One region of the Actimicrobium sp. CCI2.3 genome, then DNA from elsewhere that is predicted to be linked to it. Evidence: riboswitches for the same ligand, from Rfam matches in the RefSeq annotation. Region 1 holds a riboswitch; the other holds the start of a gene.

Evidence for each region. A riboswitch is a leader RNA that binds a small molecule or an ion and turns the genes downstream of it on or off. The one in region 1 is predicted to bind cyclic di-GMP.
Region 2: it holds a riboswitch for cyclic di-GMP, as region 1 does, so the genes downstream of both, QN370_RS00675 (hypothetical protein) here and QN370_RS11375 (PKD domain-containing protein) in region 1, are expected to answer to the same signal.

What each region holds. Positions count from the first base shown of each region.
Region 1 is NZ_JASJWR010000018.1:18,071-26,503, forward strand. Features, by position in the region: gene QN370_RS11375 (PKD domain-containing protein) at 1-1,640, opposite strand, end outside; cyclic di-GMP riboswitch class I at 1,725-1,811, opposite strand; gene gloA (lactoylglutathione lyase) at 1,931-2,317, opposite strand; gene QN370_RS11385 (M48 family metallopeptidase) at 2,384-3,208, opposite strand; gene QN370_RS11390 (lysophospholipid acyltransferase family protein) at 3,231-3,983, opposite strand; gene gmhB (D-glycero-beta-D-manno-heptose 1,7-bisphosphate 7-phosphatase) at 4,012-4,572, opposite strand; gene glyS (glycine--tRNA ligase subunit beta) at 4,569-6,665, opposite strand; gene glyQ (glycine--tRNA ligase subunit alpha) at 6,764-7,684, opposite strand; gene lnt (apolipoprotein N-acyltransferase) at 7,816-8,433, opposite strand, start outside.
Region 2 is NZ_JASJWR010000001.1:160,250-168,682, forward strand. Features, by position in the region: gene QN370_RS00670 (YDG domain-containing protein) at 1-4,561, shown strand, start outside; gene QN370_RS00675 (hypothetical protein) at 4,616-4,993, opposite strand; cyclic di-GMP riboswitch class I at 5,033-5,114, opposite strand; gene QN370_RS00680 (hypothetical protein) at 5,542-5,874, shown strand; gene QN370_RS00685 (putative porin) at 6,243-7,922, shown strand; gene QN370_RS00690 (hypothetical protein) at 7,940-8,433, shown strand, end outside.

The DNA of each region.
Region 1 (8,433 bases):
TTGGTATAGCCGGTGGTCTTCGCGTCGCCGCGTCCTGCACCGCTGACGCTCAGGTAATAGACGCCGCCTGTCGGTATCGATGCACTGATCGTTTTGGACAGCGTGGTAGCCGTCGGGCTACTGGTCGCCAGGACCTTGCCGTTGACATCAAGCAGTTTCAGCGAGATGTCGAGCGTGCTGCCCAAGATGGCACCACCGACTTTCAGATTCACCGGACCGGCACCGGCAACAAAACTGAACATGTCGACATCGTCAGGCTTTTCAATGCGACCCAGACCGCTCAGGTTGCTGAGTCCATTGGCGTTGCTGGCAACGAGTGCATCAGCGAATGGAATCGTATCGCCATGGTCATCGGCGCGTGGGCTCAGGCCGCGTGCGAGCATGACGGCGTAAGCATCTTCCTTGTTGTTGGCATTGGCGTACTCGCCCTTCGACCATTGCGGCAGATTCTTGTAGTAGCCGACTCCCATGATGGGTGCCCAACCTGTCTCGCCGGTGCCCTGTCCAGCGTAGTAGGCTGACGATGGTAGCTGACCCTGGTGATTCAGCCCCAGTGTGTGGCCGAGTTCATGCGAGACGCAATCGGAAATGTACTTTTCGGCATTGGCCAGATTGTTCGGAAAGCAGAATGCCGGCGCTGCACCGGCAGCGAACTTGCTGAACGAGTTCAAATAGGCGTAGCCACCTGCCGAACTGCTTTGCGGCGTGATCAGGATGGTTGCACCGATCTTGCCGGCGGGGACGGCTGGCGCTTCTGTCGTGATATCGACATCAAATGCGGCATAGGCTTCTGCTACCCGTAACAACACTTTCTGGATCACCAGACGTTCGGCGTCGCTGAAGGTCGCTGGTGCCTTGTCGAGATCAAAGGCGGGATTGCTGCCCTGGCCGGTAAAGTTCAGGTAGAGCACGCGGGTCGAATCTGGTTTGGTATGCAGCTTGAAAGTCTGGTCAAACGGGAACGGGCTGGCACCACCGGCAGTCGCGACCGATGCAGTCACGGCAGCGGTTGCCATCGTGGTGCCATTGGCAGCGCCAGGGATGACAGTTTCTTCATCGATGTGGAGGACGCGACCTTTGGTATCGACGTGCACGCTCTTGTCGGACAACAGCAGTTGACGGAATGCGGCGCTGCTCATGCCGTACCATTTGGCGACGGCGTCAAGGCTGCCCCCGAGTTGCGTGATCGCATTTTGACCCGACGACATGGCATCGAGCTGGATGCGGCCAAAGGGCGCATTCTCGGTAGAACCCTCAGCGCTGACCGGCACAAAATTACCGGACAGTTCCATGCGCGCCATCATCGCTGGTGTCAGGCCGGACTCAGCCGGAACTTCGGGCGTGACCTCTTTCATGGCAACAGTCATCATGCCGGGCGAATCATTGGTGATGCTGGATTGGCTATTGCTGGCTGTCACCAGCTCGGCATGGGCCATCAACATCGGATTGGCTGCCCATGGGCTGGATGCAGAGGTGACGGTGCTTTGGGCCGGTGCCAGTGCAACAGGCGCGGCGTTTTGTTCTTGCGTGGTGTCGTTGAAACGTGTTGCGGCGTAGATGCCAAGTCCGCCGAATGCGATGGCGATGGTGGCAACGATGGCTGTGTAAGCTGGTTTTTTACTAGTTATCGGTGATGTCATGGTAGTACCCCTTTGTTATATCGATGAGTTGAACAAAGGGCTTACGCGGTCAACAAGACAGCCAGCTCCTGCTGGAATAGTCTTGCTGGCAACCCCGCTACCGTGATCCGTGAAGACCGTAGGCCGGAGGCTTTGCGTCCTTGCTTTTCAACAAGTTTGCCCTGCAGTAATAGTCTATCTTGCTCGGAAGCAAGTCAAGAGGAATTTGGTGAATTTGTTTCTGTTGTGGATAAGTTCTTTATGGCGGTCGACTGCCGGTCTCGCTTGCCGATGGCAGTCGGCCTGAGCGATTACTCTGCGCGTTGAATCAGTTCGATTTTGTAGCCGTCCGGATCTTCAACGAAAGCGATGATCGTCGTACCGCCCTTGACCGGTCCCGCATCGCGGACCACTTTGCCTCCGGCTGCGCGGATGCTGATGCAAGCCTGCGCCACATCCGGGATGCCGATCGCGATATGGCCGTAGGCATTGCCCATCTCGTAGCTATCGGTGTCGTAGTTCCAGGTCAGTTCCAGTTCGGCGTGGTCCGGGTTGGTGCCGTAGCCGACAAAAGCCAGCGTATATTTTTGCGACGGGTTGTCGCTGGTGCGTTGCAGTGTCATGCCCAGCACGGTGGTGTAAAAATCGATCGAACGCTGCAGGTTTCCAACGCGCAGCATGGTGTGTAGTAATCGCATGTAACTCTCCGGGAAAAGGGTGGGACTGAGGAGTTGCCTGCATCGATGATGCGGGCAACAAAGAAATCAGCAGGGAGGCAAGGTCGCCGGTGCCTGCTGACGCAGCATTTTGCGCGCCGCTTCAAACTCGGGGAAGATCGATTGCACGGTGGCCCAGAACTGCGGTCCGTGGTTCATCTCGCGCAAGTGTGACAGCTCATGCGCGACCACGTAGTCAATCAGCGGCAGCGAAAAATGGATCAGCCGCCAGTTTAACCGGATACGTCCGTCGGCCGTGCACGAGCCCCATTGCCGGGTTGCCGAGGACAACGTGTAGGAGCGATAGCTGACACCGAGCCGCGCTGCATACAGTGGCAGGCGCTCGCCGAATACCCGGCGCGCTTCGACTTGCAGCCAGGCTTGAACGCGATCTTTGCGTTGCTGTTCGGTGCTGTCGGCGGGAAGGCAGAGGATCAGCTCGGTGGTGCTGGTGTCGACGTGAATCACCTTGTCTTGCAGTGCGCGCAGTCGCAGTGTCAGCGGGCTGCCAAGATAGGACAGCGTCGCGCCATCGATCCATTGCATCGCTGCTGGCCGCGTGCGTGCAGCGCGCTCGCGCCGTTCGGCCAGCTTGGTCAATATCCAGTGTTGCTTCTCGCGTATCGCACTGTCGATTTCGCCAACGCTCACCCAGCGCGGAGCCGTCACGCGCAAACCGTCGTCATCAATGATGAAGCCGATGCTGCGGCGATTCGAGCGCTTGAGGCTGAATTCGAGGATGTGGTTGCCGACATGCAGGCGACGCTTCGGTACTGCCGTCGCGGTGTCGGCGATGGGCGTCAGCTCTGCCGCGAACAGGTTCAGTTGCGGCTCAGGCAGGGCCGCTGGCGTGGGTTGGAGGCGCACTGTCAGAGGGTTCGCTCAGTGGAATAGCTTATTTTTTGATAAAAGGCGTGGCATAGATCGTTGGCGAAATCACGCGCATTTCGGACTCGATCCAGTTTTCAACGGCCTGCATCAGTTCAGCCGGGGTCTTGCCCTCGGGGGAGATCGGTGCCCCGATCGAGACCGTGATCAGGCCAGGTTTCTTGATGAAGGAATTTTTTGGCCAGCACTGGCCCGAGTTGACGGCAATCGGTACGACTACGGTGCCGGTTTCGATCGCCAGGCGCGAACCGCCACCCTTGTATTTGCCCTGGCTACCGACTTCGGTACGGGTACCTTCGGGGAACATGATGACCCATTGTCCGTCGGCCAGGCGTTGCCGGCCCTGCACCACGACTTGCGCAAAGGCATCGCGGCCGTTGCTGCGGTCGATCGGGATCATGCGCAGCAGCGCCAGCGCCCAGCCGAAGAACGGCACGTACAGCAGTTCTTTCTTGAGCACGAAGATCAACGGACGGGGCATGTCAGCCAGCAGGAAAATGGTTTCCCAGGCCGACTGGTGTTTGCAAAGCAGGATCACCGGCGACTCCGGCAAGTTGGCGCGGCCACGGACTTCGTAGCGGATGCCGCAGACGACCTTGGCCAGCCAGACCACGAACACATTCCAGCGCGACGTAATGAAGTAGCGCGCACGGTACGGCAGCGGCAAGCAGATAAAACAGATGCAGGCCCACGGAACCGTGACGACAACCTGCACGACAAGAAACACCAGGGACCGCAACAGCAAAATGAAACGCGACATCAGAACTCCGGAAAAAATAAAGGGTGGGTCAGGCCGGCATCAGCAAGTGGTCGACCGCTGCGGACAGATTGTCAAAGACGAGGGTGCCAGGCGGCAAACCGCCCTTGGCTTCGGTGTTCAAGCCCTTGCCAGTGCGCACCAGATAGGGCACGCAGCCAACCACGAAACCGGCCTGCAGATCCCGCAATGAATCGCCGATCGTCGGTACGCCCTTCAGATTGACGCCATATCGCTGTGCAATTTCATGGAGCAGGCCCGGTTTGGGTTTGCGGCAGTCGCAATTGTCGTCGGCGGCATGCGGGCAAAAGAAGACGGCATCGATTTCGGCACCGACGAGTTGTGCTGCGGCGTGCATTTTTTGATTGATGGCGTTGAGTGTTGGCATGGTGAACAACCCGCGTGCCAGTCCGGACTGGTTGGTGGCAACCACGACACGGTAATCGGCCTGATTGAGGCGCGCGATGGCTTCCATCGAACCCGGAAGTGGACTCCACTCGGCGGCTGATTTGATGAAGGCGTCCGAATCCTGGTTGATCACCCCATCGCGGTCGAGGATGATCAGTTTGACCGGTGGCGTGCGATCGCTCATGTGGCCAGCTTTGAAATGTCGGCTACCCGGTTCATCATCGCGTGCAGCTGTGACAGCAGGGCGATCCGGTTCGCCCGGAGCTGTTCGTCTTCGGCCATCACCATCACGTCCTTGAAGAAGGCATCCACGCTTTGGCTCAACTGCGCCAGTGACAGCAAGGTGCCGCTGAAATCGCCTTTGGCGAACGCTGCATCGACCTGCGGTTGCAACCGCATCATCGCACCGTACAGCGCTTCCTCGGCGGCTTCACGCAGCAGGCCGGTGTGCACCGGACCGGGCGTGCCGTCGGTCTTTTTCAGGATGTTGGTAATGCGCTTGTTGGCCGCAGCCAGCGACTCGGCTTCGGGCAGCGCGGCAAAGGCGTGGACGGCATCGAGGCGGTCGATGATGTTGTCGAGGACGTCCGGTTGCTGCGCGAGCACGGCCTCGATTTCGTTGGGCGTGAAGCCGCGTTCGCGCAGCAGACCGCGCAGGCGGTCAACCAGGAAAGCCAGCAATTCCGGGCCGGGTGCCGTGAATGCAGGGTTGTCTGCGAACAGGGCGATGGTGTCGCCCAGTACCGTCGAAAGCGACAGCGGCAGACGCTTTTCGATCAGCATGCGCAAGACACCCAGCGCATGGCGGCGCAAGGCGAACGGGTCCTTGTCGCCGGTTGGCTGCAGGCCAATGCCCCAGATGCCGATCAGGGTTTCGAGCTTGTCGGCCAGCGCCACGGCGGTGCCGGTGGTGCTGGCTGGCAGCGCGTCGCCGGCAAAGCGCGGCTGGTAGTGTTCGGAAATCGCTTGTGCTACTTCGGCCGGTTCGCCGTCATGGTGCGCGTAATACGTGCCCATGATGCCTTGCAGTTCGGGGAACTCGCCGACCATATCGGTGATCAGGTCGGTCTTGGCCAGCAGTGCGGCGCGTTCGGCCAGCGCCACGTCGGTGCCGCTGGCCAGCGCGAGCTGGCCGGCCAGCGCAGTCACGCGCGCGGTGCGCTGCGCCTGCGTGCCGAGCTTGTTGTGATAAACGATGCTGGCCAGTCCGGGCAAGCGGTCGGCCAGGGTTTTTTTCTTGTCCTGCTCGAAGAAAAACTTGGCATCCGACAGACGTGGACGGACCACGCGCTCGTTGCCGCCGATGATGTGTTGCGGATCGTCGGTAGCGATATTGGAGACGATCAGAAAACGCGAGCGCAGCTTGCCGTGGTCATCGGTTAGCGCAAAATATTTCTGGTTAGTCTGCATCGTCAGGATCAGGCATTCCTGCGGTACGGCCAGAAACTCTTCTTCAAAATGACAGGCATAGACCACCGGCCATTCGACCAGTGCCGACACTTCATCAAGCAGCGCTTCCGGCATCAGTACCTGATCGGCACCGGCAGCAGCGAGCAAGGCGGCGCGGATATGTTCCTTGCGCGCACTCGGACTGGCGATGACTTTGCCTTGCAATTGAAGCGTGCTGGCATAACTGTCGGCATCGCTGATGCGCAGTTCGCCTTCGGACAGGAAGCGATGCCCCAGAGTGATTTGTCCAGCCTTCAGGCCCAGCAGCGACACGGGCACCACTTCATTACCGAACAGCGCAATGAGCTTGTGGACCGGACGTACGAACTGGACCGTGCTGCCGTCAGGACGCTGGTAGCTCATCAGCTTCGGGATCGGCAACTTGGTAATGGCGTCTTCAAGGACGTTTTGAAGCACGCCGTGCAAGGACGCACCGGCTGCGCTGTAGTTGTAGAAAAAACTCTCGGCCTTGCCGTCAGCGGCGCGTTCGAGATCAGCCAGCGTCGGCGTTGCGCCCGGAATCGCGAGGGCCATCGCTGCCAGTTTTTTCAGCAGCGGCGCAGTCGGATTGCCGTCGGCGTCGAGTGCGACGGACACTGGCAACACCTTGTCGCGCATCGTTTTGGTGGGCGAGAGCGCACGCACTTGCGTGATCGTGACGGCGAGTCGGCGTGGTGATGCAAAGGTGGTGGCGATCGCGCCGGCATCGAGGAAGTCGCGCGCAGTGAGACCGGCGACGACGCCGTTGGCAAAGGCATCGCCGAGTTTGGCGAGCGCTTTTGGCGGCAGTTCTTCGGTAAGCAGTTCGACCAGCAGCGTTTGATTCATGATTGGGCAGTCATTTCAGAAGCAGGCCGCCAGCACGTGGCGACCGAAATTAGAGGGGCGAACGTTCGGACACATTCCAGGCTGCATTCAGGCAGTATTCAGACTGGTAGCGGCGTACCAGTGACAACGTCGCACATCGGAAAACCAAGCTGCTCGCGCGAGGCCAGATAGGCATGCGCGACCGCGCGTGACAGCGTGCGGATACGGCCGATATAAGCCGCCCGCTCGGTCACTGAAATCGCACCGCGCGCATCGAGCATGTTAAAACTGTGGGCTGCCTTGAGGATCATTTCGTAGGCCGGCAAGGTCAGCGGAACCTCCATCAGGCGCTTGGCTTCGGCTTCAAAACTGGTGAATTGCGCAAACAGGAAATCGGTATTGGCATATTCAAAATTGTAGGTGGATTGCTCGACCTCGTTTTGATGGAAGACATCGCCATAGGTCAGCTTGCGCGTCACGCCGTTGGTGGTGGCTTCGGTCCAGACCAGGTCATAGACATTTTCAACGCCTTGCAGATACATCGCCAGTCGCTCGATACCGTAGGTGATTTCGCCCAGTACCGGCTTGCAGTCGAGGCCGCCGACTTGCTGGAAGTACGTGAACTGTGTCACTTCCATGCCATTGAGCCAGACTTCCCAGCCCAGACCCCAGGCACCGAGTGTCGGGTTTTCCCAGTCGTCTTCGACGAAGCGCACGTCATTTTGCTTGAGGTCCAGCCCGAGTGCCTCGAGCGAGCCGAGGTACAGGTCAAGGATGTTTTCCGGTGCCGGCTTGAGCACCACCTGATACTGGTAATAGTGCTGCATCCGGTTCGGATTGTCGCCATAGCGGCCATCCTTGGGGCGGCGCGACGGCTGGACATAGGCGGCGCGCCACGGCTCGGGACCGATCGCGCGCAGGAAGGTGGCGGTATGCGAGGTGCCGGCACCGACTTCCATGTCGTACGGTTGCAGCAGCGCGCAACCCTGGGCGGCCCAGTATTCTTGCAGTTTGAGGATGACTTGTTGGAATGTGAGCATCTTGTGTCGACTCTTGGTTCGTATCTTGGTTCGGATTGCAGCGGGAGAAAAAATTGTTGCGCGCGATCCGGAGGGACCGGCGCAAAGAGCACGATTCTAGCATTGCAGCGGGGCTGCGGCCCCGCAATCCGTCATGTTGGCTGGCTTTTGCGCAGCAAGCACGCTGCCAGCAACATGATGCCTGCGATTGCCAGTGCCAGCCAGTTACCCATCAAGATGTAAGGCGTCTTGCCGGTATAGCCTTGTACCGATGCGCCAAGCACGCCGGTGCTCAGCGGTGTGAGCTGGCTCACGACGCGACCGCGCTGATCGATGACCGCCGTCGCACCGGTATTGGTCGCACGCAGCATCGGCCGGCCGGTTTCCCGCGCGCGCATTTGCGAGATCTGCAAGTGCTGCGGCAGGGCAATCGAGTTGCCGAACCAGGCGATGTTTGAGACATTGAGCAGCACCGTAGTGTGTGCCGCACGACCGTTGAGCTGGGCGGCAATTTCCTCGCCGAACAAGTCTTCATAGCAGATGTTCGGCAACACCCATTGGTCTTGCACGGCCAGCGGTGTTTGCTGCACATCGCCGCGGCTGAAGTCGCCCAGCGGAATGTGCATCAGGTCAGTGAACCAGCGAAAGCCGAAAGGAATGAATTCACCGAACGGCACCAGATGGTGTTTGTCGTAACGGTACGGTTGCTTGCCACCGATCCCGATCACGCTGTTGGTGTAATGCAGCGGCGAGTCATTCACCGGCACACC
Region 2 (8,433 bases), on a different contig from region 1:
TGTGTCGGCCGTGGTCAACAACAGCGGCGTGATCCGTGCACGCACGCTGGAAAATCATGCCGGCGTCATCCGTTTGTTGGGAGACATGGAAAACGGTCGCGTGCAAGTCGGTGGCACCCTTGATGCGTCGGCACCGCAGGGTGGTGACGGCGGCTTCGTCGAGACCTCGGCGGCGACCGTGCGGGTCGCCAGCGATGCCCGCGTCACCACCGTCGCGGCGAGCGGGAAAACCGGCAACTGGCTGATCGATCCCCATGACTTTGCCGTCGCTGCCAGTGGTGGCGACATCACCGGTGCGACGCTGTCGAGCCAGCTTGGCAGCACCGGTGTCACGCTACAGAGCAGTGGCGGCGCGGTCGCTGGCGCAGGAAATATCAACGTCAACGATAGCGTGACCTGGAATGCCAATACCGTCCTGACCCTGACTGCTTCCAACAACGTCAATGTCAATGCCGTCATCACCGCCAATGGTGCGGGTGCGGGATTGGCGATCAACCCGAATACCACCAACGGTGCCGAGGCCGCTAGCGGCACCGGCGTGTTCAATCTCGGCAGCGGTGCGGCGATCAACCTGCCCAATGTCGCGGCCAGTTCGACCACGGCGCTGGTCATTGGCGGCACGCCGTACAGTGTCATCAATAGCTTGGGCGTGGCCGGCGACGCCACCGCGGCGAGCTTGCAGGGTATCAATGGCAATCTGACCGGGCACTACGCGCTGGGCAGCAATATCGACGCTACCAGCACCGCAGCATGGAACGGCCGTGCCGGTTTTACCCCACTGGCGTCGGTCGATCCCGGTTTTGCCGGCGTGCTGGACGGACTAGGTCACAGCATCACGGGGCTGACCATCAATGCACCGGCCGGTCTCAGCAATCTGGGATTGTTCGGCACGGTCGCAGTGGATGGCGTGGTGCGCAACCTGGCCCTGACCGGCGGCAGCATCAAGGGCAACAGTGATGGCACGAGCGTTGGTGCCATCGCCGGTGTCAACAATGGCCTGCTGGCCAATGTGACGAGCAGTGCCAATGTGGTCGGCGCGGGTACGTACTACGTCGGTGGACTGGTCGGCACAAACGGCGGCGTGGTCAGCAATGCGAGCAGTGCCGGCGGTGTCGCCGGCGGCAGCGGCAGCTTCGAGGTTGGTGGCCTGGTTGGCGAGAACAACGGCAGTCTCGGCAACGTCCATGCAACCGGCGCGGTCAGCGGCAGCAGCGATACGGGCGGCCTGGTTGGTGTCAATTACGGCGCGATCAGCAATGCCTACGCGAGCGGCATTACCAGCGGCACCGTGCGGGTCGGTGGTCTGGCCGGGAACAATGCCGGCAGCATCGCCTTCGCTTATGCCAAGGGGGCGGTCAGCGGTAACAGTGTGGCCGGTGGGCTAGTCGGCTTTAACAGCATCAACTCCACTGTCAACAATACTTATGCCAGCGGTGCCGTCAGCGGCACCAGCAGCGGCGGGCTGACCGGCTCGAACAAGGGTGCGATCAGCAACAGTTACTGGAATAGCGACGTCAAGAGTCTTGCTAATGGCACCAATACCGGCCGCCTCAGCGCCGTCAGCGGACTGACCACGGTACAGATGCGCACTGCCGCGAGCTTCGCCGGTTTCGGCTTTACCGCCACGCCCGGCGCACCAGGCTGGGTGCTGGTCAATGCAGACGGCAACCTGAACAACGCCGGCGGTGCCGTGGGCGCAACCACACCGATGCTGGCCTCCGAGTACGCGACGACGGTGGGCAATGCCCACCAGTTGCAATTGATGGCGATGGTGCCAAGTGCCAACTACCTGATGGGCAACAGCATCGACGCTTCGTCCACCGCCAGCGGGAAAGATGTCTGGGGAGCGGGCGGGTTTGTGCCGGTTGGCAGCAGCGCCAATCCGTTTTCCGGTGTGTTCGATGGTGCCAGTCAATCCATCAGCGGCCTGACCATTACTACGCCAGCCAGTAACCGGGTTGGTTTGTTCGGTAATGTGTTCAACGGCAAGATCGCCAACGTCGGACTGGCCGGTGGCAGCATCACCGGTGCCCTGTATGTCGGCGGCATGGTGGGGTACAACAATGGCGGCACACTCACCAATGTGTACGCCAGCGATACCGTCACCGGATCGAATCAGGTCGGCGGGCTGGTGGGTGCCAATGTCGACGGCAGTATCAAGACCGCCTATGCCAGCGGCAAAGTCAGTGGTTCTACCAAAGTCGGTGGCTTGGTTGGCAACAACACGGGCACGATCGACACCGCGTACGCCTCCGGTGTCGTGACTGCCAATAATGACGTCGGCGGGCTCGTCGGTGCCAATGGTGGCAGTATCAGCAACAGCTTCTGGAACAGCAGCAGCACGCTTACCGGCATCGGGACGGATGCGGCAACGGTGAGCGATGCAACCGGCCTGACCAGCGCACAAATGCAGACATCGGCCAACTTCAGTTCGGCCACGCTCGACAATGGCAACCATAACGCTGGCTGGAATTTCCAGTCGGCCTGGATCGGTTATGACGGCCACACGTCGCCGTTGCTGCGCTCATTTATGACCCCGCTGACGGTCACCGCCAACAGCGCCACGAAGACTTACAACGGGCAAGTCGCCGCGACCAGTGGCGTGACGTTGTCGTCGACGCCGGATAGTCGCTTGCTCGGTACGGCCAGTTATGATGGCAGCGCCGTTACCGCCACCCGTGTCGGTAGCTACACGATCACCCCGGGCGGGTTGTATTCGACTCAGCAAGGCTATGCAATCGACTTCGTCGGCGGCACCCTGACCATCAACCCGGCGGCGCTAACCGTTACCGGTACGGTCGCCGCGAATAAGGTGTACGACGGCACCACGACGGCACAGCTCAATGGTGGCAGCCTCGGCGGCGTCGTTGCCGGCGACACCGTGGTGCTGACCCAGTCCGGCAATTTTGCCCGCAAGACGGTGGGTAACGGCATCGTTGTGCAGGCCACTGATGCCATCTCGGGGAGTTCGGCCGGCAACTACACGCTGGTCCAGCCGACTGCATTGACGGCCGATATCACGGCGCGTCAGTTGTCAGTCACTGGCAGCGTTGCCGCAGCAAAAGTCTATGACGGCGGTACGGTTGCCAGCGTCAGCGGCGGCGTGCTCGGCAACGTGGTTGACGGTGACATCGTGACACTCGGCCAATCCGGCAATTTCGCCACGAAAAACGTCGGCAGCGGCGTTGCCGTGCAGGCATTTAACAGCCTGGGCGGGAGTGCTTCCGGCAATTATTTGCTGTCTGTGCCGTCGTTTTCCCTGACTGCAGACATCACGCCCAAGCAGCTTGGTGTGCTGGGTGTCGCCAATGGCAACAAGATCTATGACGGCAGCGCTGCGGTCAGTATCAGTGGTGGTCGGGTCAGTGGTGTCATTGCGGGGGATACGGTGAATTTTAGCCAGTCCGGCCTGTTCCTCGACAAGAACGTCGGCAAGGCGAAGTCGCTGGTTTTCAGGAACAGTCTGGACGGTATTGACAGCGGCAATTACAGTTTGTCGTCAGCGGGCGGCGTGACAACTGCCAATATCGTCGCACGTGACCTCAACGTGATTGATACCGTCGCAACAAACAAGATATACGACGGCAGCAATGTCGCTAACCTCAGCGGGGCCCTGTCGGGTCTGGTTGCCGGCGACGTCGCCACACTGGTGCAATCCGGCACGTTTGCCAGCAAAAATGTCGGTGCCAAGCAGATCGTCACGTACAAAAACAGTCTCAACGGGAGCGACGCGGGTAACTATAACTTGCTCTCGGCTGGCGGCAAGGCCGAGGCTGGCATCACCGCCAAAACCTTGACGGTCAGCGGTACCGTGGTCGAGTCAAAGGTTTATGACGGCAACACACTGGCCAAGCTCGGCAACGGCTCCCTTAATGGCGTCATCGGCGGTGACCAGCTGAAGCTGACGCAATCCGGCGTGTTCGTCACAAAAAATGCCGGTAACGGTATTGCGGTTACCGCCACCGATATCCTTGGCGGCGCGTCTGCCGGAAATTACGTAGTGGTAGAGCCGAATGGATTGGTTGGGACCATCACGCCCAAGTTGCTGTCGGTAACAGGATCGACGGTCGCCGCCAACAAGGTCTATGACGCCACCACCGCTGTCACGCTTAGCGGCGGCAAGCTCACCGGTGTGATTGCCGGCGATACGGTGGGACTGCTGCAGTCGGGAGTGTTCGCTGACAAGAATGCGGGTAACGCAAAGTCGGTGATTTATGTCAATTCGCTGGCTGGGATCGATGCAAGCAATTACAAGGTGTTGGCAGACCAGATTGCGACCAAGGCCAACATCTCGCAGTTGCAATTGGTGGTCGGTGGGCTGACCGAAGCGTTGAGCAAGGTGTTTGACGGCACCAAGCTGGCACTGGTCAGTGGTGGAACCATCGATGGTTTGCTGCACGGCGACATCGTCACCTTCACTCAGACGGGCAGTTTTTCCAGCAGCAGGATCGCCGATGGCAAGGTGGTGACCTACACCAACACGCTCGCCGGCAAGGACAGCAAGAATTACAGCCTGTCCGTGAAAAAAGGCACGACTAGCGCCGACATCACGGCTCCCTGATCGAAGAAAATCCACTGGCGACCATGCCCGGTCGCCAGCGTCAGTACCGTCACATTAACGCTGGTTGATCATCGCAATGTTGTTGCTGCCGCGTTGGGCAATAAGGGCGGTCATGTTGTTGCCGACCTGGGTAATCATCGCGACGTTGCCGCTACCGCCCGACTGGGCGATGTCGGCGTGGTTGTGATTACCGAATTGGGTGATGGCGGCAAAGTTGCCGTCGGTGGCCTGGTTGATGGAAGCCAGGTCATCAATATTGGCGCTGCTGATGCCGTTGCCTAGCGCATCGGTTTGCTTGATGAAGCTGTCAATCAGCGCTTCCTGACGGGCACTGTAGTTGCTCTGGCTGGCTGGAGCAATATCAGCTGCCTGAACCATCAGCGGGGCGTGTGCAGCGATCGCGAACAACAGGGTGGCGATGGAAAATTTCATGGCATTACCTTTCTTGTACGAGCCCCGGTTTCCGGAACTCACGGTATCTGGCTACCCTGCACGCAGCGAGGGTCCTCTAGTTTTGCGTCCCAACCTTTCGATTGGTTTGCCCTTGTAAGAAAGCCGGGGAGCCTTGTGGCCCCACGAATTTCCTTGCGCTTGACCGACTACTTGTTTCTCTAACGCAACTTCATAGTAGTGAAAAGATTTCTCTTGTGCAAGTTATTTAATGTTTTATTTTCTTTTTTTTCATGTCGTACAAGAGCTGGAAAAAATATCTTTTCCATCACGGAAAAACAGTGCCTCTTTCACAAAATTGTCAAAAAAGAACCTTAAGCTTCGGTCTACTGTAGCAGTGAGCAGATAGCGCAAAGGCTGCAGTGAAACATGAGAGATGCATGCCGGATTGACTGTGATGCACATCACGCTCGCCGGCACCGCAACAAGCAGCAACGTTCATGTCGTCTTAAAAATTTGTATTAGTGATCGCATTCATGGGGGCGCGATTACTGCCAATTTAATCCCCTCACTTTAAAGAAAATCTCATCATGAAAACATCAATCAAAGCACTCGTTCTGGCCCTCTCGATGATCGCTGGTTCGAGCTTCGCAGCAACCGATCTGTCGACCCTTAGCGATTTCGCAGGCGCTGGTTCGACATTCGCCGACACAGCAGCTGCTGGCGGCTTGATCGCTGGCCTGACAATCGACGGTGCGGACAGCGTGGCGGTAGTCGCTCAGTTCGGCGGCGGTAACTTTGCAGCGATCGATCAGACCGGTATCAATACCGCAATCATCATGCAGGACAGCACCAACAACCCAAACTCGGCTGCCATCATCCAGCTCGGTGCCATGAACACCGCCAAGATCAACCAGCGTTAATAGTCCGTCCCGACGCGTTGATCGCACTCCGTTCCCGGGTCAGATTGCCCGGAACCGGAAGCGCTGCCTGACCTGATTGCTGGTCTGGCAGCGTACGCACCCGGCCACCATATGCCCATGGTTGCCGGGTCGTTGAAGTTTGTGAGCAAGCGTTTTCAGTCATGAAAAATTGGTTTGTCGGGTAGTCAAACCGGCGTGATGCAATCGTTGATTTCTAAATAACCCGTATTGGATAAGCAGTGAAAGCAGCAATAACCAGAGGTCGGTCGCGTGGTGATAGTCGATCCGTTGTCGCTGCAGCCTCGAATCCAATGCACCGTGATGCCTGTCGCAATCGCGTCTGTCCCCATTCATTCGGAAAAATTTTCATGAACAAGTTTCGATTTCACGGCCAAAAGCGTGCTGCCCTTGTCTTGCTGGCCACCGGGATTCTTGGTGTCGCCGTGCCTGCCCACGCTGATGAGCGCGAAGATCTGGAGCGCTTGCGCGCCACCGTGCTTGGTTTGATGGAGAGCCTTGTCAAAAATGGTGTGCTGCCGCGCGCCAAGGTTGACGCGATGATGCGCGAAGCCGAAGCCAAGGCTGTCGCGAGGCTGGAGCAATTGCCGCCGCCGGAGCTGGGCGCTGACGGCAAAAAAGTGGTGCGGGTGCAGTACGTGCCCGAGTCGCTCAAGGCGCAGATGCGCGAGCAGATCAAGGCGGAAGTGCTGGCGCAAACCGGCGGCGGCCGTGTGATGGCAGTCGATGCCAGCGGCGAAGTGCAAAGTCGCATCCGCTTCGAAGGCGATGTGCGCTTGCGCGGTGAAGCGACTCGTCTGAGTGCTGACAATACGGCCGTCAAGTCGTATGACAGTGCGTCGCAAGTGACGCGTTCGCCGGAATTTCTGGCGCTCGGCGGGCCGGGCAAGGATCTGCATACCGGCAATACCCAGAATGACAGCAGCCGCGAGCGTCTGCGTGCGCGCATCGGCATGGAAGCGGATCTCACCGACATCATCACTGCCAGCGTGGCCCTGTCAACCGGCAGCACCAGTGCTCCGACCTCGACCAATCAGACGCTGGGCGGGAATAATTTCTTCAATAAATCCAGCATCGTGCTCGACCGCGCAGCAATCCGTGTCAAGCCGTTGAGCTGGGTGACGCTCAATGGCGGTCGCTTCCGCAATCCGTTTGTGGGTACTGACTTGCTGTGGGCTGATGACCTCAATTTCGAGGGCGTGTCGGTGACGGTGAAGCCGCCACTGAGCAATACGGTTGGCACCTTTCTGACTGCTGGCTGGTTTCCTTTGTCGCAAGGCGTGCCGAACCAGTCGACCAGCCGCAGCCTGTTGGGGATGCAGACCGGGGTGGACTGGCAATTTGGCCTGAAGGAAAACCGTTTCAAGCTCGCTCTTGGCCTGTATGACTTCCGTAATATCGAAGGCATTGCCGAGACACAGGCGACGTATCTGACCCGCACGGATTACGTGACCCGCTCCGAGTACGGCGCCGGTTATCGTCAGCGTGGCAATACGCTTTTTCGACTCAATGCACCGACCAGCATCGATCCCGCTACCAACTGGGGTCTCGCATCGGGCTTCCGCGAACTTGATCTCACCGCCAGCCTGGATGTGGCGCAGTTCGATCCGATGCACGTGATTCTGACCGGCGATGTGGTCAAGAACCTGAAGTTCAAGCGTGACGAGATCAAGGCCCGTACCGGCATCGCCATTGCTGACGGCAAGTCGCTGGGCTATCTGTTCAAGGCACAGGTGGGCAATGTCGTCACCAACAAGTTCGGTGCCTGGAACGCATCGATTAGCTATCGTTACCTCGGCAGTGATGCGGTGCTGGACGCCTTTACGAATTCGGATTTCGGCCTTGGCGGCACGAACAGCAAGGGCGTCATTCTCGGCATGAATTTCGGTCTGGCTAAAAACACCTGGGTCTCGGCCCGTTGGTTGTCGTCGAATCTGATCGACCCGATCGTGCCGATGACGACCGCGACGGTGCCGCAGTCCAAGTACGCCACCGATGTCATCCAAATCGACCTGAACTCGAGATTCTGATGCGTGCCGGCGTGTTTTTGAAAGCGACCAGCCTGGGCGGGCTGACACTGATACTGATCGGTTTGCTCGGAGCGGCACCGGCAGGTGCCGCTGAAGATGGCAAGCGCGCGACCGAGCAAATGCGTCGCCTGCAACAAAAGCTGCGCAGCGTGGAGCAGGAAAAAAATCAGCTGGTGCAAGGAAAGGTCGAGCTCGACACGCAACTCAAGGAGAGCGCCGACAAACTCGATCAAACGCGTCGCAGTGCGGACGCGGCAAGCCGGCAGCGTGGCACGCTCGAGCGTGAACTGAAGGCGGTTGAAGCCGACAAGGCCGCGCTGACCAGCAAACTGGCCGAGTCCGAAAAAAGCCTGCTGGCATCGACAGCGACGCTGACCGACACCAGCGCCAGATTGCGCCAGCGCGAGCAGGAAAAGCGTGAGCTGGAAACGGCCCTGGCACAAAACAAGCAAGCGCTGGCCGATGCCGTGACGAAGAATGAAAGCTTGTATCGGCTGGGTATCAGTTTGCT